DNA from 4 places in the Streptomyces sp. NBC_00386 genome. Region 1 is predicted to be linked to each of the others. Evidence: riboswitches for the same ligand, from Rfam matches in the RefSeq annotation. Region 1 holds a riboswitch; each other region holds the start of a gene.
What was found. Region 1 has a riboswitch for S-adenosylmethionine ahead of thrC (threonine synthase). Riboswitches for the same ligand answer to the same signal wherever they lie in the genome.
Positions count from the first base shown of each region.

Region 2: another riboswitch for S-adenosylmethionine. It lies ahead of OG780_RS29830 (aminotransferase class V-fold PLP-dependent enzyme); the one in region 1 lies ahead of thrC (threonine synthase).
Region 3: another riboswitch for S-adenosylmethionine. It lies ahead of OG780_RS44780 (putative leader peptide); the one in region 1 lies ahead of thrC (threonine synthase).
Region 4: another riboswitch for S-adenosylmethionine. It lies ahead of OG780_RS41195 (ABC transporter substrate-binding protein); the one in region 1 lies ahead of thrC (threonine synthase).

Region 1 covers NZ_CP107950.1:5,292,188-5,296,784, reverse strand. The annotation lists gene OG780_RS23390 (cold-shock protein) at 288-491, opposite strand; gene OG780_RS23385 (MoaD/ThiS family protein) at 933-1,208, opposite strand; gene thrC (threonine synthase) at 1,205-2,503, opposite strand; SAM riboswitch class I at 2,519-2,675, opposite strand; gene OG780_RS23375 (glucosyl-3-phosphoglycerate synthase) at 2,881-3,825, shown strand; gene OG780_RS23370 (alpha,alpha-trehalose-phosphate synthase (UDP-forming)) at 3,904-4,597, shown strand, end outside.
Region 2 covers NZ_CP107950.1:6,802,942-6,807,538, reverse strand. The annotation lists gene OG780_RS29840 (rhomboid family intramembrane serine protease) at 1-435, shown strand, start outside; gene OG780_RS29835 (Lrp/AsnC family transcriptional regulator) at 477-758, shown strand; gene OG780_RS29830 (aminotransferase class V-fold PLP-dependent enzyme) at 798-2,174, opposite strand; SAM riboswitch class IV at 2,368-2,484, opposite strand; gene trpD (anthranilate phosphoribosyltransferase) at 2,570-3,634, opposite strand; gene qcrB (cytochrome bc1 complex cytochrome b subunit) at 3,805-4,597, opposite strand, start outside.
Region 3 covers NZ_CP107950.1:9,095,336-9,099,932, forward strand. The annotation lists gene OG780_RS39800 (acyltransferase family protein) at 1-656, opposite strand, end outside; gene OG780_RS39805 (hypothetical protein) at 1,061-1,351, shown strand; gene OG780_RS39810 (glutathione S-transferase C-terminal domain-containing protein) at 1,448-2,239, opposite strand; gene OG780_RS44780 (putative leader peptide) at 2,351-2,416, opposite strand; SAM riboswitch class IV at 2,453-2,597, opposite strand; gene OG780_RS39815 (hypothetical protein) at 2,755-2,889, shown strand; gene OG780_RS39820 (amino acid ABC transporter permease) at 3,085-4,089, shown strand; gene OG780_RS39825 (amino acid ABC transporter ATP-binding protein) at 4,086-4,597, shown strand, end outside.
Region 4 covers NZ_CP107950.1:9,414,377-9,418,973, forward strand. The annotation lists gene OG780_RS41190 (ABC transporter permease) at 1-346, opposite strand, end outside; gene OG780_RS41195 (ABC transporter substrate-binding protein) at 350-1,969, opposite strand; SAM riboswitch class IV at 2,380-2,493, opposite strand; gene OG780_RS41200 (sulfite oxidase) at 3,044-4,318, shown strand; gene OG780_RS41205 (cytochrome P450) at 4,341-4,597, opposite strand, start outside.

The DNA.
Region 1 (4,597 bases):
CTGACCCGATCCAAGTTCTGTCACTCTCACTGGGAGAGTGCTAACGCCAATGATTAGCACTCGACCACTGCGAGTGCAAGCGCCTCTCACGAAAACGGGGCCGATGGGCGACCTCCACGCGCGCCCTGGAGGGCGGCCCTCGCGCGGCCCCGCACGGGCACGCTCGCGGGCGCGCGCAGGACAAGCGGAGGACGGCCGGAGGTGGCCGGGGACGTACGAGGGGCCCGCATCCCTGTGGGATGCGGGCCCCTCGTATGTGAGTTGCGTCGGTGGTCGTTCGCGCCCGATCAGACGGCGAGTTTGACCATGTCCGCCTGCGGACCCTTCTGGCCCTGCGAGATTTCGAACTCCACTCGCTGACCCTCTTCAAGGGTGCGGTAGCCGTCCATCTGAATCGCGCTGTAGTGCACGAAGACGTCCGCACCACCGTCGACCGCGATGAAGCCGTACCCCTTCTCCGCGTTGAACCACTTGACGGTGCCCTGAGCCATGCCTAACTCCCCTATTACTGGCCCTTGCACAGATCCACACTTCGCGGATCCGGGTCAGACCTCACCCCCCAACGGTTGGGGGTGTGCGCCGGAACGCGTCGACCGCGGCTGAATGTATCTGTCCAACTGCCCTCTGCAACAGGTCAATCGGACGAGAATTCTGGGCATGGCCGATCAATGATATGCGGAGAATGCGCAAGGATTCGGGGCAAGTCGGGCCCCGCAAATGCCATAAAATGCCCAAAAAGGCGAGCCAGTTTGGCTACTTCTTGTCGGCCCGCGAACGCTCACTCATATGCGTCCGGCATGAAACCAACATCCAAATTGGAGCGGCTTCCCCAACTCTAGCGCGCTCAACCCTACAGAATTGCCCCCTCCGTTTGTCTTACGGAGGGGGCAATTATGTGAACGCACTGTGTTCGGCATTACCGAGGGTAACGATCAGCCTCCGGCGACGGCCGGAATGATCGAGACGCCCACACCGTCCGGAGTCGCCGTCTCCAGGCCCTGCTCGAAGCGAACGTCGTCGTCGTTGACGTACACGTTGACGAAGCGGCGCAGCTTGCCCTGGTCGTCCAGGACGCGCGCGGCGATGCCCGTGTGGTTCTTCTCCAGGTCGCTGATGACCTCGGCGAGGGTCGTGCCCTCGGCCGTCACCTCGGCGGCGCCACCGGTGTAGGTGCGCAGGATGGTGGGGATGCGGACGTTGACGCTCATGATGCGAGGCCAGCCTCTCGGAAGGAGTCGAGGTTCGGGCGGATGGTCGCGGTCAGCCCGGTGTCCGAGGCCACCGCGTCCAGGGTCTTGAGGCCGTCGCCGGTGTTCAGCACGACCGTGGTGAGGGTCGGGTCGAGGAGACCGTTCTCGATCAGCTTGCGGGTGACGCCGACGGTCACGCCGCCGGCCGTCTCCGCGAAGATGCCCTCGGTGCGCGCGAGCAGCTTGATCGCGTCGACGATCTGCTCGTCGTTCACGTCCTCCACGGCACCGCCGGTGCGCCGCGCGATGTCGAGCACGTACGGCCCGTCCGCGGGGTTGCCGATGGCGAGCGACTTGGCGATGGTGTCCGGCTTCTGCGGCCGTACGACGTCGTGGCCGGCCTTGTAGGCGACGGACACCGGGGAGCAGCCCTCGGCCTGGGCGCCGAAGATCTTGTAGGGCCTGTCCTCGACGAGCCCGAGCTTGATCAGCTCCTGCAGGCCCTTGTCGATCTTCGTGAGCTGGGAGCCGGAGGCGATCGGCACGACGAGCTGGTCGGGGAGCTTCCAGCCGAGCTGCTCGCAGATCTCGTACGCCAGGGTCTTGGAGCCCTCGGCGTAGTAGGGCCGCAGGTTGACGTTGACGAAGCCCCAGCCCTCGCCGGCCGGGTCGCCGATCAGCTCGGAGCAGAAGCGGTTCACGTCGTCGTAGTTGCCCTGGATGCCGACGAGCTCGCCGCCGTAGACCGCGGCCATGACGACCTTGCCCTGCTCCAGGTCGTGCGGGATGAACACGCAGGAACGGAAGCCGGCGCGGGCCGCCGCGGCGCCCACGGCGCCGGCGAGGTTGCCCGTGGAGGAGCAGGAGAGGGTGGTGAAGCCGAAGACGCGGGCCGCTTCGATGGCCTGGGCGACGACGCGGTCCTTGAAGGAGTGCGTCGGGTTGCCGGAGTCGTCCTTGACGAAGAGCTTTCCGGCGTCGACACCGAGCTCACGGGCCAGGTTGTCGGCCTGCACGAGCTTGGTCCAGCCGGGGTTGATGTTGGGCTTGTCCGCCACGTCCGCGGGGACGGGCAGCAGCGGCGCGTAGCGCCAGATGTTCGCGGGTCCCGCTTCGATGCGCTTGCGGAGTTCTTCGGTCTCGTAGGCCGAGAAGTCGTAGGCGATCTCCAGCGGGCCGAAACACTCCTCGCAGGCGAAGACCGGGCCGAGCGGGACGCGGTGCCCGCATTCGCGGCAGGAGAGCGCCGCGGCCGGGCCGAGGTCCACCGCTTCGGCGGAGTTCGTGGTACTTGCAACTGTCTGCGCAGCCATGGAGGCGAGGCCCTTTCCTCATCTTCCTCACGACGCACTTCGCCGTGAGACGGATTTGGCACCTTCCCGAGCCGGGAGCCTCGCGACGCGATCGACATCGATCGGTACGAGACCGGCTGGAGGGTTGCCGGGGCTTCATCGGGCCGTATCCCTCTGCCCCTCTGGATGAGCGGTATTTGATTGTTGAACTGTTGAACGCGATACGTACCGACGATCCAGGACATGCGATGGTCATCCGCGTTGTTCAAGACTGTAACCGAAGGCCAGGACAGTTGAGATAGTCGTCCGAACCGCGAGACGACGGCAATCGATCTGCCGCTGGCCGCAGCGGGCACGCCGATGAGAGCGTGTGATCAGACAGTGAGGAGCCGCAGACCGTGCTGAAGGACGTCGAAAGCTGGCTGAGCACACGCTCCTGGTCCGTGACCGACCGCCCGCTCCACAAGATCATGGCCGCGAAACGCATCACGGGATCGACGGTCAGTGTCGTGCTGCCCGCGCTCAACGAGGAGGAGACGGTCGGCGAGATCGTCGCGATCATCCGCCACGACCTGATGCAGCAGGTGCCCCTCGTCGACGAGATCGTCGTCGTCGACTCCGGCTCGACCGACCGCACCTCCGCGGTCGCCGCCGCCGCGGGCGCGAGGGTCGTGCACCGCGACGACATCCTCCCGCGGATCCCGGCCGTGCCCGGCAAGGGCGAGGTGCTGTGGCGGTCGCTCCTCGTCACGAGCGGGGACATCGTCTGTTTCATCGACGCGGACCTCAAGGAGTTCTCGTCCGACTTCGTCTCCGGGATCGTGGGCCCGCTACTCACCGATCCCGGCGTCGACCTGGTCAAGGCCATGTACGACCGCCCGCTGGGCGGCGCCTCGGGACAGGGCGGCCGGGTCACCGAGCTGATGGCCCGCCCCCTGCTGAACATGCACTGGCCGCAGCTCGCGGGCTTCGTCCAGCCGCTCGGCGGCGAGTACGCGGCACGCCGCTCGCTGCTCGAACAGCTCCCCTTCCCCGTCGGCTACGGCGTCGAACTCGGCATGCTGGTCGACGCCCTGCACCTGGTGGGCCTGGACGCCCTCGCCCAGGTGGACGTCGGGGTGCGCAAGCACCGCCACCAGGACGGCCAGGCACTCGGCCGCATGGCCGCCGCGATCTACCGCACCGCGCAGCTCCGGCTGGCCCGCGGTCACCTGATCCGCCCCGCCCTCACCCAGTTCGAGCGTGGCCGGGACGGTTTCCAGCCGCGCACGTACTCGGTGGACACCGAGGAAAGGCCGCCGATGAGCGAAATCTCCGAGTACCAGCGGCGCAGGGCCGCGTAGACCGGCCCTGACGGCCGCGATCACATACGGCCGAAGGGGCGCGTTTGAGCGTTTCGACACGGGGCTAGGTTTCGAGGCATGGCTTCAACGCATGGTGCCCACAGGATTCTGGTCGCCTCCAACCGCGGCCCGGTCACCTACGAGGTACGGGAGGACGACTCGCTGCACGCCAGACGCGGCGGCGGCGGCCTCGTCTCGGGACTCTCGGCGATCGGGCCGGACGCGGGCGCCCTGTGGGTGTGCTCGGCCCTCGGCGACGGCGACCGGGAGGCGGTCCGGCGCGGGGTCGGCGAGGACGGCGTACGGATGCTGGCCATCGACGCCGAGGTCCACGCCGACGCGTACAACGGCATCGCCAACTCCGTGCTGTGGTTCGTCCACCACCTGCTCTACCAGACCCCGCTGGAGCCGGTCTTCGACGCGGAGTTCCGGCGCCAGTGGGAGTCGTACCGGACCTACAACCGGGCCTTCGCCGAGGCGCTGGCCGAGGAGGCGGCCGAGGGCGCGGCCGTACTGGTCCAGGACTACCACCTGTGCCTCGTGCCCGGGATGCTCCGCGAACTGCGCCCCGACCTGCGCATCGGCCACTTCTCCCACACCCCGTGGGCGCCCGAGGACTACTTCCGGATGCTCCCCGACGACATCCGCGCGGAACTGCTGGACGGCATGCTCGGCGCTGACCGCGTGGCGTTCCTGACCCGGCGGTGGGCGACGGCCTTCACGCGCTGCGTGGAGACGGCCGCCCCGGAGCGGTACCGGGTGGCCTCGTCCC
Region 2 (4,597 bases), 1.5 Mb from region 1:
GAGCGCATGGGCCATCTGGAGTTCGCCCTCTTCTACCTGGGCTGCGGATATCTGGCCCTGCTCGGCTACGCCGCCGCCAACGCGACCTCGCCGCAGTCCCTGGTCGGGGCCTCCGGGGCGATCTCCGCGGTGCTCGGCGCGTTCCTGTACCTGTTCCCCAGGGCCCGGGTGACCAGTCTCTTCCCGTTCCTGTTCTTCCTGCCGCTGCGGTTCCCCGCCTGGGTGGTGCTGCCGTTCTGGTTCACGCTCCAGTGGCTGGCGGCCGGCCGCAGCTCCCCGGGCCCCGGAGTCGCCTATCTGGCCCACCTCGTGGGCTTCTCCCTGGGTTTCGTCTACGCGTGGGCGCGGTTCCGGCCCCGAAGGCCGCTCGCGCCCGTTCGGGGGGTGCTGCCGGGGCCCCCGGTGGAGCGGCCGGGCCAGGTGGACCGCGAGTAGGGTGAGATCCCCAGCAGCGGCCCCTAGGGAGAGAACCAGCCGTGATCACCGCGATCGTCCTCATCAAGACCAGCGTGGACCGCATCCCCGAGATCGCCGAGTCGATCGCGTCGCTGGAGAGCGTCAGCGAGGTCTTCTCCGTCACGGGTACCTACGACCTGATCGCCATGGTCCGGGTCCAGGCCCACGACGACCTGGCGGACGTCATCCCCGGCAGGATCAGCAAGATCCCGGGCGTCGAGGCGACGGACACCCACGTGGCGTTCCGTACGTACTCCCAGCACGACCTGGAGGCGGCGTTCGCGATCGGTCTCGACTCCTGACCGACGCGGCACCGCCTCCGGGCGAAGCCGCCGTGGGCGTCAGACCGCCGGGACGCAGCGGCCGTCCTCGGTGCGGTACTGCCAGCGCGCGCCGTCCCTGACGAGCTCGCGCACCGCGCGGACGAAGCGCTCGACGTGCTCGTCGGGGGTACCGGCGCCGAAGCTGACGCGGATGGCGTTGAGGGACTTCTCCCCGGGCGCCGCCTCGGGGGCTCCGCACTCCCCCTGGGTCTCCGGGGCACTGCCGAGCAGCGTGCGGACGAGCGGGTGTGCGCAGAAGAGGCCGTCGCGGACGCCGATGCCGTACTCGGCGGAGAGCGCGGCCGCGAAGTGCGAGCTGTTCCAGCCCTCGACGACGAAGGAGATGACGCCGACCCGCGGGGCGTCGTCGCCGAAGAGGGAGAGGACCCGGACCTCGGGGACCTCGGCGAGGCCCGCGCGGACGGTACGGATCAGGTGCCGCTCACGGGCGAGAAGGCTGTCGAAGCCCTCCTCGGTGAGCGCCTTGCAGGCCGAGGCGATCGCGTAGGCCCCGATGACGTTCGGCGAGCCGGCCTCGTGCCGGGCGGCGCTGTCGTGCCACTCCACGTCCACGCCGCCGTCCGCGCGCCGGGTGACCTTGCGGCTGGCCCCGCCGCCCGCGAGGTACGGGTCGGCCTCGCGCAGCCAGTCGGAGCGGCCCGCGAGGACACCGGAGCCGAACGGCGCGTACAGCTTGTGCCCGGAGAAGGCGACCCAGTCGACGTCGAGGTCCTGGACCGACACCGGGTGGTGCGGGGCGAGCTGCGCGGCGTCGAGGACGATGCGGGCGCCGTGGGCGTGCGCGGCGGCGGCCAGCTCCCGCACCGGCCACAGCTCCCCGGTGACGTTCGAGGCGCCGGTGACGCAGACCAGGGCCGGTCCGTAGCCCCCTTCAATGGACACAGTGCGGGCGGCGAGGGCGTGCTCCAGGGTGTCGACGGCCTCGCCCGGGGTCCGCGGGGCGTTCAGGTACGTCACCCGGGCGTCGCGCCAGGGCAGCAGGGAGGCGTGGTGCTCGGTCTCGAAGACGAAGACCTGGCAGTCGGCCGGGAGCGCGGCGGCGAGCAGGTTGAGCGAGTCGGTGGTGGAGCGGGTGAAGACCACCTGGTCACCGGCGCGGCAGTCGAGGAACTCCTCGACGGTCCTGCGGGCGTTCTCGAAGAGGTCGGTGGAGAGCTGCGAGAGGTAGCCGGCGCCCCGGTGGACGCTGCCGTAGTAGGGCGCGTACGCGGCCACGTCGTCCCACACCCGCTGGAGGGCGGGCGCGCTGGCGGCGTAGTCGAGGGCCGCGTAGGTCACCTCGCCGCCGGTGACGAGCGGGACGGTGACATCCCGGCCCAGAACGGCCAGGGGGGCACAAACGGTCTGGTCGGCGGCAACGGTGGAGACAGACATGGCGAGCTCCTGTGAGAGGCATGCGGGATCACCGCGCGAGCCGGCCGCCCGGAGGCAGGGCTGGGCTCGGCGCGGGAAAAGGTGAAAAGGGTGTGCGGAGGCGGGGCTCTACGCCCTACCGCATTCGCTTGCTCACAGAAGGCTCCCTCGAACGACCAGGACCCCTGGTTGCGTCCGCCCGGAGGGCGGGAGGGGTCCGCGCTTGCCGTAGGCCTCGCTGCCTACGACCTGGTCTTCACCCGGGGCACCCCGCCACGGACGGAGGGTTGCCGGACAGCCGGCCGGGGCCTGATGGCTGTCACTCATGACCTGGTACAGCATCTTGCCAGAGGATCTTCCACGCGCAAGGCGCAGTCCGGATTCTGGACTGCGCCTCGCTCCGTGTCACCGGTGGATCAGGCGTTGCTGGCGGCCACCCAGCGCTCCAGGGTGCGCTTCGCGGCGCCGGAGTCGATCGACTCGACCGCCTTCTCCATTCCGTCGCGGAGCTGGTCCGCGAGCGGTGCGCCGGTCGGCGACAGGGCCACCAGGGCCGCCGCCGAGTTCAGCAGGACCGCGTCCCGTACGGGCCCCCGCTCGCCGTCCAGGACGCGCCGGGCGACCTCCGCGTTGTACGAGGCGTCGGCGCCGCGCAAGGCCTCCACCGGGACGATGTCGAGCCCGACGTCGCGGGGGTCGAAGCGCTCCTCGGTGACCTTGCCGTCGCGGACCACCCAGACGTGGGAGCCCGCGGTGGTGGTCAGCTCGTCGAGGCCGTCGTCGCCGCGGAAGACGAGCGAGGAGTTGCCGCGCTCGGCGAACACGCCCGCCACGATCGGCGCCATCCGGGGATCGGCGACGCCGACCGCCTGGGCCTTCACGCGCGCCGGGTTGGTCAGCGGCCCGAGCACGTTGAAGGTGGTCCGGATGCCCAACTGGCCGCGGGCCGCCGCCACATGACGCAGCGCCGGGTGGAACTTGACCGCGAAGCAGAACGTGATCCCGGCCTCCTCGGCCACCTCGGCCACCCGCTTCACCGGCAGTTGGAGATTGACCCCGAGCTTCTCCAGGACGTCCGACGCGCCGGACGCGGAGGACGCGGCCCGGTTGCCGTGCTTGACGACCTTGGCGCCGGTACCGGCCACCACGATCGAGGACATCGTGGAGATGTTGACGGTCTTCGCGCCGTCGCCGCCCGTTCCGACGATGTCGACGGTGTGTCCGGGCACCTCGATGACATTGGCGTGCTCGTACATCGCCCGGACGAGTCCGGTGATCTCCTGGACGGTCTCGCCCTTGGCCCGCAGGGCCACCACGAACCCGGCGATCTGCGCGTCGGTCGCCTCGCCGCGCATGATGCGGTCCATCGCCCAGGCCGTGTCGTCCGCGCTCTGGTCGCGGCCTTCGAGCAGGCCGTTCAGTACCGCGGGCCAGGAACGGCCCGCCGCGGTGTCGCCTCCAGCGGGGTTCACAGCGCTCATGGTCGCTCCTGGGTTCGTGGGTCACTCTGTCGCGGGTGACACGGGTCGTGGGTGACGCGGAGTGGATCGCCCCGCACCACCGGGTGAGTCCACCCTATCCAGCCCGGAGGACGGCAAAGAGCCCCGTCCATGTCATGGACGGGGCTCCAGCCGTGGCGAACAGCCGGGGATCAGTGGTGGCCGTGGCCGCTCGTGATCTCCTTGTACTCCTCGACGGTGGGCTTGGGGATCTGGCCTTCCTCCCCGTAGAAGCCCTGGCTCATCTTGGCGCGCAGCTTCTGCGTGCCCGAGACCTTGCGCTCGACACCGTTCTCGTCGACCGTCGGGCCGATCTCGGCCGGCTTGTACTGCTCGTGCGCGGTGAGCGTGTGCAGCGCGTCCTGGCTGAGCGGCTCGTGGACCTCGATGAACTCACCGTGCGGCAGGCGCTTGATGATGCCCGACTCGCGGCCGTGCAGCACCTTGTCCCGGTCCCGGCGCTGGAGGCCGAGGCAGATCCGCTTGGTGGCGATGAAGGTGAGCACCGGCACGACGAAGAACGCGATGCGCACGAACCAGGTGATCGAGTTGATCGCCAGGTGGAAGTGCGTGGCCCAGATGTCGTTGCCGCCGCCGACGAGCAGGACGAAGTACCAGCTGATCCAGGCGGCACCGAACGCGGTCCGGGTCGGGACGTTGCGCGGGCGGTCCAGGATGTGGTGCTCGCGCTTGTCCCCGGTGACCCAGGACTCGATGAACGGGTAGACCGCGATCGCGACCAGGACCAGCGGGAAGATCACCAGCGGGATGAACACGCCCAGGACGAGCGTGTGACCCCAGAGGTTGATCTCCCAGCCCGGCATGACACGGATCAGGCCTTCGGAGAAGCCCATGTACCAGTCGGGCTGGGCGCCCGTGGACACCATGTCCGGACGGTACGGACCCATGGCCCAGATCGGGTTGATCGAGGCGATCGCCGCGATG
Region 3 (4,597 bases), 3.8 Mb from region 1:
GTACCGACCGCGGACGAGAGCGCCGACGCCCGCGGCACGAACGCCGCCGTCGCGCTCACGGCGGCCAGCGCTCCCAGAACCACCGCGACCGTCGCCGAGCGCCGGTGCAGCCGGACCGTGAACAGGGCGACGACCAGCAGGTAGAACGCCAGCTCGTACGACAGCGTCCACAGGACGAGGACGACACTCGGCGTCCCCAGCAGTTCCTGGAGCAGGGTGACGTGCGCGACGGCCACCGTGACGGGATTCCGCCCGTCGAAGCGAGCCCCCAGGTGCGCGACGCCCAGCAGATCCAGCGCGAGGACCGAGCCCACCACGGCGGCCCACAGCGGGTAGACGCGAAAGGCCCGCCCGATCCAGAAGGTCCTCACACAGCCCCGGCGCTCGAGCGAGGCGGGGATGACGTAGCCGCTCACCAGGAAGAACACCATGACGCCGTACCGGCCGATGTTCAGCTGGGGCATCAGCTGCTCACGGAACTCCGCCATGAAGGCGTACGACGAGTGGTCGACCGCCACGAGGAGCGCGGCGATCCCGCGCAGGGCGTCCAGCCAGCCCAGCCGTGGGGGACCGGCGGAGCCGCCGGACGCGGGTGGACCTGACGCCGGGGACGGCCGGTGTGAGGGCGGCCGGGGAACGGGAGGTGCGGGTTCCATGGAGGTGCCTGCCTGGACCGGGTCCTGTGGGGTGACGGGTGCGCCGGGCCGGCCGGGAAGCGGGCACGGAGGGCGGGGCGGCCCGGTCCGCGATTCGCCGGCGCTCGGCTCGCGAGGCCCTGGAATCCACATCGAAGTGCGGACACGCCGCTGCGCGGTACGGGACACGCCCTGAGGAGACGGCTTTCGCCGGGATTGGCTACGCGCCGGTCGGTCGCGTGTTCCCGCTACGCGTAGGCCGATCGGGTCGAGGAGCCCGCCGCATGATCCGGACAACAGGTCCGCAGGCGTTGCCCGGCGTCGTCGGCTTCACGGGGACGCAGGGCTTGGTCCGGCTTCTGGGCGGCCGGGGGAGGAGAGTCGCGGCGGCGAGAGGTGGCATCGGGCATGCGTCGTATCCGGGGATGGGACAGAGTGATGCCATGGGCCGCCTGTGGATGACCTGGTCGCTCGAGGGTGTCGGATCGGCCGGCCAGAACGTCGCGGACGTCGAGGCGGCCTGCCGTGCCCTGATCGGCTCCGTGGAGCGGTCCCGGCGTGCCTTCGAGGTACCGGAGCCGTGGGAGGAACTCCGCGAGTCGGCGCTGCTCCTCCAGGAGCAGATTATGGGACCGGGGCGCGAGGTCCTGGAACAGGGCCGGCACTGGGCCTCCACCCTGAGGGGCGTGAGCATTCTGCTGGTTCCGCGCGAGTGATCCGCGCGGCCGCCGGGCCGGTGTTTCCGGCCCGGCGCTCGCCGTCCGCGCGAGTCACCGTCCGCCTGCCCGGCAGGCCCGGTTCCGGCGGGAGCGTCAGACGTCCGCCGACAGGGGCACCGCATCACTCCCGTGCCGGAAGGCGGGGTGATCGCCGAGACGGCGTACGTAGTCCCGGAGCCGGGGACGCGAGCGGAGGGCGTCGCAGGGGCCCAGCCCGGTCAGAGCCGTCCATACGTCCACGTCCGCCGCCGTGAGGGAGTCGCCCAACACGTAGGGCTTCGCGGCGAGTTGACAGTCCAACAGTTCCAGGGCCGCCGCTAGTTCCGAGGACGGGGCGGACGGGGTGACATCGCGGTCCAGCAGATCGCGGAGGGCTTCGATGTCGGCGGCGAGGGACGGAGGGCAGAGCGCGGAGGGGCTCGTCGTGGTGTGACCGGAGAACAGTCCGGCCAGATCGCGGAGGATGGCGGGCGGGTGGTTGCTGACGATGCGTCCGCTCCACCGGTCGCACAGGGCGGGAGCGGTGAGCGGTCCGTCGAAGTGGTACTCGGTGGCCTCGTAGGCGCGGCGCAGTGAGGCGAAGGCGTCGGGTGTCCGCGCGGGGTCCGCCAGGAGTGTGGTGGCGACCGAGTCCCGAAGGCCGAGCAGTTCGAGGGTGATGGCGATACGCAGCGAGAACGGACAACTCCGCGACAGATACAGCTCGTAGCGGTGTGGAGCCGGGTAGAAGCCGCCGGCGAGACCGACACCGATGCGGCTGTCGACGCGGTGGGGGAGGACGGACGGTGTCGCCGTCGGCTGGAGGCGAAGGGCCGAGGGGAACGAAACCTGCTCACAGGGGCGTGCGTTGGCAGTGCTGGACGTGCGCGAAGCTGTCTCGGGCATGACTCTCCCTGGGGGAAGAAGGAAGCCACCGCCGCTTTGTGGGCACCGGCGGCCGAATGCGGATTGACTGCGCTGGTCGCACCGGTCCGGATCGCACGGACCGGCAGCGGATCAGTAAGCGCTGGAGACACGCAACAGATCGATGTGCAGGCGCCTCGTCAAGCCGTTCCTTGGCATTCCCACCGGTCCCGACTCCGGGGCTCGCGAGACGCGAGACCGCTCTTGTCCCGCCGCACCGGCGGGACCCGGTCGTCACCCGGGGCACCCCGTCGCGGTGGAAGGGTTGCCTGTCAGCGGGCCGGGGCCGATGACCACCGGAGCGGGCGAACCCGCACCGTGGGCGCTGACAATCGTGACCGTCCATGCCAGTCTCGGTGCGCTCTGTTGTGCCGTCAAGGAGGCCGCACGTGCGGTCTCACCTGGTGGTCACCCGCATTGACATTGTTTTCGGGGCGGGCCTAACCTGCGGCCCACTACAGGATGCCTTTTCGGCCGGAGTAGAAATGGTGACGGCGATGCACACAGCTGACGGGACGGCCGCATGGCGGCGCCTCGGCCGCGATGTGCTGTGCGCCGACCGCTCCGTGGACCTGCTGCGCGTCAACAGCGCCCTCTGTACGGGCATGTGTCGCTCCCTCAGCCGAGGCTGACCGCCCCTTCGGGTCTTTGACGACCAGGGGCTGACGGCTCTTCGAGTTTTCGACGACCACCGCTGTCGCGATGTGTCCTTTCCCGTTCAGCCCCCGTTCCACGTGTGCCCGTGCCTCGCCGCGTACTGAGCCGTCCCGCTCGGCGTGGCGCTGCCGCTCCGTGGTCCGGGGTGTCCGAATCCGCTGGAGCTCTCCATGAGTCAACCTTCCGGCAGCGCTGTGTCCTTCGGATCAGCGGCGCCCGCAGAGGCGATCCCCCGTACCGACCTCCCCGCCGCACCCAAGCCTCTGGCGGCCCAACGAGTCCTTCCGCTCCGGCGTCCCGGCCGCTGGATCATCACGGCCGTCGTACTCGTGCTGGCCGCCCAGATCGCCCACGGCCTGGTGACCAACCCCTTCTACCAGTGGGATCGGTTCCAGTACTGGTTCTTCCGCCCCACCATTCTCGACGGCCTTCTCATCACCCTCGAAGTGGCCCTCTACAGCGCCGTGTTGGGCCTTCTCGGCGGTATCGTGCTGGCTCTGGCCAGGCTCTCCCGGAGCCCGGTGCTGCGCGCGGTGAGCTGGGTCTACACCTGGCTGTTCCGATCGGTGCCGCTGATCGTGGTCCTGCTGTTCCTCTACAACTTCAGCGCGCTGTACCAGACGTTGAGCGTGGGCGTTCCGTTCGGGCCGGCCTTCTTCACCTTCGACGAGTCCCGCCTGGCCACCGACATGGCCGTCGCCGTCGTAGGACTGAGCCTGAACGAAGCGGCGTACGCCTCCGAAGTGGTACGCGGCGGCGTTCTCTCCGTCGACCAGGGCCAGCACGAGGCGGCCTCCGCCCTGGGGCTGCCGAAGCGGTACCAGTTCGCGAAGATCGTCTTCCCGCAGGCACTGCGCTCCATCACCCCCAACTACGTGAACCAGTTGATCGGCCTGATCAAGGGCACCTCGCTGGTCTTCTACGTGTCCCTGCTGGACCTGTTCGGCTCCGTGCAGAGCATGGGCAGCACCTACCCCGGCGACATCGTGCCGCTGCTCCTCGTGGCCACCGCCTGGTACCTGATCCTCACCAGCGTCGTGTCCGTCATCCAGTTCTACGTCGAGCGGTACTACTCGCGGGGCGCGCTGCGCACCCTGCCGCCGACCCCGTTGCAGAAGGCGCGGAACGCTCTGCGTGACGTGCGGGCCCGGTTCCGGAGGGAGACGGCGATATGAGCGGCGAGACGCATCTGACGACAGTGAGGACTCGGACGGCCCCGGCCGCCGACGCGGCGGAAGTCGCGTCGACCGCCTCCGCCCGGGCGGCGGACGCCACCGCGACCGCCGAGAGCGCCGGAGCGCTCCAGGTCGAGCCGGCCGCGGTCGAGGTGCACGATGTGCACAAGTGGTACGGAGCCCAACGGGTTCTGGACGGTGTGGAGTTGACCGTGCGGCCCGGTGAGGTGACGGTCGTCCTCGGTCCGTCCGGCTCCGGGAAGTCCACCCTCCTGCGGGTGATCAACCATCTGGAGAAGCCCGAGATCGGCCATGTGAGCCTGAACGGTGAGCTCATCGGCGTACGCAGGCACGGCGACCGTCTCAAGGAGCTGAGCGAGCGGGCCATCCTGGCCCAGCGCAGCCGGATCGGGTTCGTGTTCCAGAACTTCAACCTCTTCCCGCACCTGACCGTGCTGGACAACGTGGCCGCCGCTCCCGTGGCGACCGGGCGGCTGTCCAGGGCCGG
Region 4 (4,597 bases), 4.1 Mb from region 1:
CCACCGCGAACAGCAGCGCCGAAGCCGTCAGTTGGAGGGTCTGGGGCAGCGCGTCGGCCAGTGTCGAGGCGACCGGGCGGCCGGTGGCGACCGAGTCGCCGAAGTCCCCGCGCACCGCCCGGCCGAGATACTCGGCGTACTGCGTGAGCACCGGCTTGTCGAAGCCGTACTCGTGCCGCAGGGCGGCGATCTGCCGGGGATCGACCTGCCCCGAGTCCATTCCGGCACCGGCCATCGCGGTGACCGGGTCGCCCGGCAGGTAGTCCAGCACCAGGAACGACACGGTGTACGCCGCCCACAGCACCCCGACCGCCTGCGCGAGCCGTTTGAGCACGTAGCCGCGCACGGGTCAGCCGATCCAGGTGTCGTGCAACTGGATCCGGCTGGAGGCGTCGAAGGCGAGGCTGTGCACCTTCGTGGACAGGCCGAGCTGGGTCTGCAGCTCCACCACCGGCACGTTGTAGGCGTCGCGCACGATCGACTGCTGTGCCTGGGCCACCAGTTCGCTGCGCCCCGCCGGGTCGGTGGTCGCGGCCTGCGCGGACAGGGTCCTGTCCAGGCCGCTCGCCGGAACGCGGTAGAAGTTGGCCAGCTTCGTGGAGAAGGAGCTGCGCAGGATGTCGGGGTCGGCGCGGGTGATGTTCCCCCATGTCGCGTCGAATTCGCCCGACTGCTGTGTCGGTGTCAGCTGGGTGAGCTGGAGCTGCTTGAGGGTCACCTGAACTCCCACAGCCTTCAGCTGCTGCTGTATCAGCTCCAACGCGGGCTGATTGGTCGCCGCGTTGGGAACCCAGTCGATGGTCAGGCTCAGCTTCTTGCCGCCCTTGGTGCGCGTGCCGTCGCCGCCCGCCTTCCAACCGGCCTCGTCCAGAAGGGACTTCGCCTTGGCCGCGTCGAAGGCCAGATCCGGGGCGAGGCTGGTGTAGTCGGGCGTGGTGTGTGCGAGGACGCTGGTCGCCGCCCGGGTGCCGGTGGGGAAGACGGTGTCGGCGATCTGCTTGCGGTCGATGGCGGACAGGATCGCCCGGCGGACCCTGGCATCTTTCAGGAGGGGCCGCGCGTTGTTGAAGCCGAGTCCGAAGACGATGCCGGGGTTGGCCCGCCTCTGGAGGGTGACCTGGCCGCCCTTGAGCGCCGCCTCGTCGGCCCGGCCCACACTGCCGATCGCGTCCACCTGGCCGGACCGGAGACTGCCGGCGCGCACGCCCGCTTCCGGCACGACCTTGAACACGAGCTCGTCCAGGTACGCCTCGCCCTTCTTGTTCCACCGTGAGGAACCCCAGGCGTAGCCGCGGCGCTTGGCCAGGGTGATCGACTGGTTCTGCACGTACCGCTTCAGCACGAAGGGTCCGGATCCGATCACCCCGTCACTGCACTTCTGCTGCGGTGACCTCTTCGCGCTCGCCGACGACTCGATCCCCAGGGAATGCGTGGAAGTCGCCTGCAGGAACTGGGCGTTGGGCTGCTGGAAGGTGACCTTGACGGTGAGCGGGTCGACCACCGTGGTGCTCTTGGCGCCGCTCAGGTAGCCCTCGGCAAGGGTCCCCAGGACACCGAGACGCGGCACCGCGTCGAAGTTGTCCTTGACCACCTGGGCGGTCAGCGGGGACCCGTCGCTGAAGGTGACACCCGAGCGCAGGTGGAAGGTGAAGGCGGTCGCGTCCGCACTGATGTCCCAGCTCTTCGCCAGCCACGGCACGATCTTGCCGGTCCTGGGGTCCTGGTCCGTCAGCGAGTCCACGACCTGGCGCACCGAGTAGATCGTGTCGTTGCTGCCGACCTGCTGGGGATCCACACAGCCGGCGTCCGACCCCACGGCGAAGGTCAGGGTTCCGCCGGAACGCGGCTTGCCGTCACCGGCGCCGGAGCCGCCGGTGTCCGACCCGCAGGCCGTCAGCAGCACACTGGTGGTGAGAAGGGCGGTGAGCGCCGCCCATCGGGGAGATCTGAAATCCGGAAGTGCACTCACGGAGGGTTCTCCTCATTGTGTCGCCAGGCACGGGACACCGCGCGGGGCACGGCCACGCACAGGCGTGCGGGCCCGGTCGGCGCGGTGCCGTGACGGGGGAAATGTCCTGCGGACAGGGGCCGGGCGGAAGGTGGATCCGAAGGATCAGCAGGAGCAGGAGGAGGCGGGACCCGGACGGGGACGCATACCCCGATCACTGGTCACGGACGGGGCCCTCGGCGGGCAAGCCCGTCAGCGCTCCGCTGCGGAAAGGGCCGTCAGGCCTGACAGAAGCAGCTGGTCGAGCGCTTCAGATCGATGTGGCGTCGGCGCGCCAGCCGGGAGAACACCATGGCGACGGAGAAGGAGGCACGAGGGTCACCACTGTGTCGCATAACGGTCCTCCCCCCATCTCCGGCCCCGGTCATGGGGCCACGCGCTTGCGCGGATCGTCGCTGATCCCGCCGGGCTTTCACCTGGAGCACCCCACCGCGCGGGAGGGTTGCCGGTCAGCAAGCCAGGGCTTGACGCTGACACTCGATGCCGTTCGTGATCGTACGGAGCGGTTCTGACGTACGTCAATGGCGGCACCGGACTCCGCCGGGGAGCACGGGCCGGCCGCCGTCATGTCAGGGACACGAGGCCGGCCGCGGTCGTGTCGGGCGACACGGGCGTCGGTCGCCGTCACGTGGGGGACACAGGCCGGTCGCCGTCACGGCGGGGAGAGTCGGCGTTCAGGAATTGACACCATCGCGCCGGCCCGCCGGTCAGGTGCGGGGCCGACGGGTCGCGGCCGCCACGCCAACCGACCTGCCTGGACGCCCGGTTCACCGGCACGAATGCTCCGTTGACGCCTTCCGCCCCGTGTGCTTTCATCCCGCCATGCCGATGTCGGAGCCGCTGACCCGCCGCCGCGCCGTGGACCTCGTCCGCGTCGCCGCCGCGCTGTGTCGGACGACCGGCTGATCACGCGCTTCCGCGAACTTCCGCTCCGTACAAGCCGGTTGAGCCCATACCGGTCGACCTCGCGCATACCCGTGCCGACTTGTGCCGAGCCCTCTCGTTCCTCTCGCCCCGTTATGACGAGGACCCGCCATGCCTTCGCTCACCCCCGCAGGTCGCCGCTACGAAACCGAGTACGACCGCCGCAGGCTGCGCCAGTGGCTCGCAGGTGAGGCCAGAGCCGAAGGGGTCACCCGCCGTCGGCTGCTCACCCTGCTCACCGCTGCCGCCGCCGGAACCGCACTCGGCACCCCCCAGCCCGCCCACGCCGCCGACAGACCGATCGTCAAGCCGCTGCCCGCCGAGTGGTTCATCGAGCGCGGCACCAACGCCGAGACCCGGTGGGAGGCGCTGCGCGGAACCGGTCACCACACCCCCAACGAACTGTTCTTCGTGCGCAATCACACCGCCACACCCGTCCTGAATGCCGACGACTGGCGGCTGCGGCTGTGGGGGAGCGGGTTGCGCGGCAACCACGGCGAGGACCGTCCGGTGGAGTTCGGGTACGACGATCTGCGCGCGCTGCCGGCCGTCACCCGGACCGCGTTCGTCGAATGCGCAGGGAACGGCCGCTCCTACTACACGACGCAACAGGGGGAGACGGTCACCGGCACCGCGTGGACCCTGGGAGCGATCGGCGTCGCACGCTGGCGCGGGGTGCGGCTGGGTGACGTGCTGCGCAGGGCAGGGCTGTCCCCCCGCGCCGTGGACGTGCAGCCGCGCGGTCTGGACGCCGAGTACGTCAGCGGCGGCGAGAGTCTGGGGCGGGTACGACGTCCGCTGCCGCTGGCCAAGGCCCTGGACGACGTACTGCTCGCGTACGAGATGAACGGCGAGCCGCTTCCGTACGACCACGGTCATCCGGTGCGGGTGTTGGTGCCCTCCTGGGTGGGGATCGCGTCGATCAAGTGGGTCGGCGACATCGAAGTGTCCGCACAGCCGCTCTACTCGCCCTGGAACACCACCTTCTACCGGCTGTTCGGCCCCGCCTACCCCGAGGGCGGGAGCGCTCCGCTGACCCGGCAGGCCACGAAGAGCGCCTTCGAGCTGGCGAGCGGGGCCACGTTCACGGCCGGAAACAGGCACGTCCTGCACGGACGGTCATGGTCGGGGGCGGGAGGCGTCGCCAAGGTCGACGTCAGTACGGACGGCGGTGCCAACTGGCGGCCCGCCCGGCTGCACGACCGGCCCCAGTCCGGCACCTGGACCCGGTGGTCCCTCGGCTGGCGGCCCGACACACCCGGCGCCACCCACCTGCTGGCGCGCGCCACGGACACAGCCGGCCGGACCCAGCCGGACACCGCCGTACCGAACGCACAGGGGTACCTGTTCGGCGCGGTGGTACGGCATCCGGTCAGCGTGGTGTGACAGCAGGCACTCCGCCGTCCCCTCACACCGACCCGTGGGGCAGCACGGGCAGTGCGGCCAGACGGCGGTGCAGATAGCCGCCGCCCCAGGCCAGTTCGTTCAGCGGCACAGCCGGCTCCAGCCGTTGCCAGCGGCCGAGGACGACGGTCAGGGCCACCGTGAGCTCCAGGCGGGCCAGTGCCGATCCGGGACAGTAGTGCGGGCCCAGACCGAACGTGAGATGACGGCCGGCGGTGCTGCGGTCCGGGTCCAGTGTGCCGGGGTCGGCATGGCAGCGCG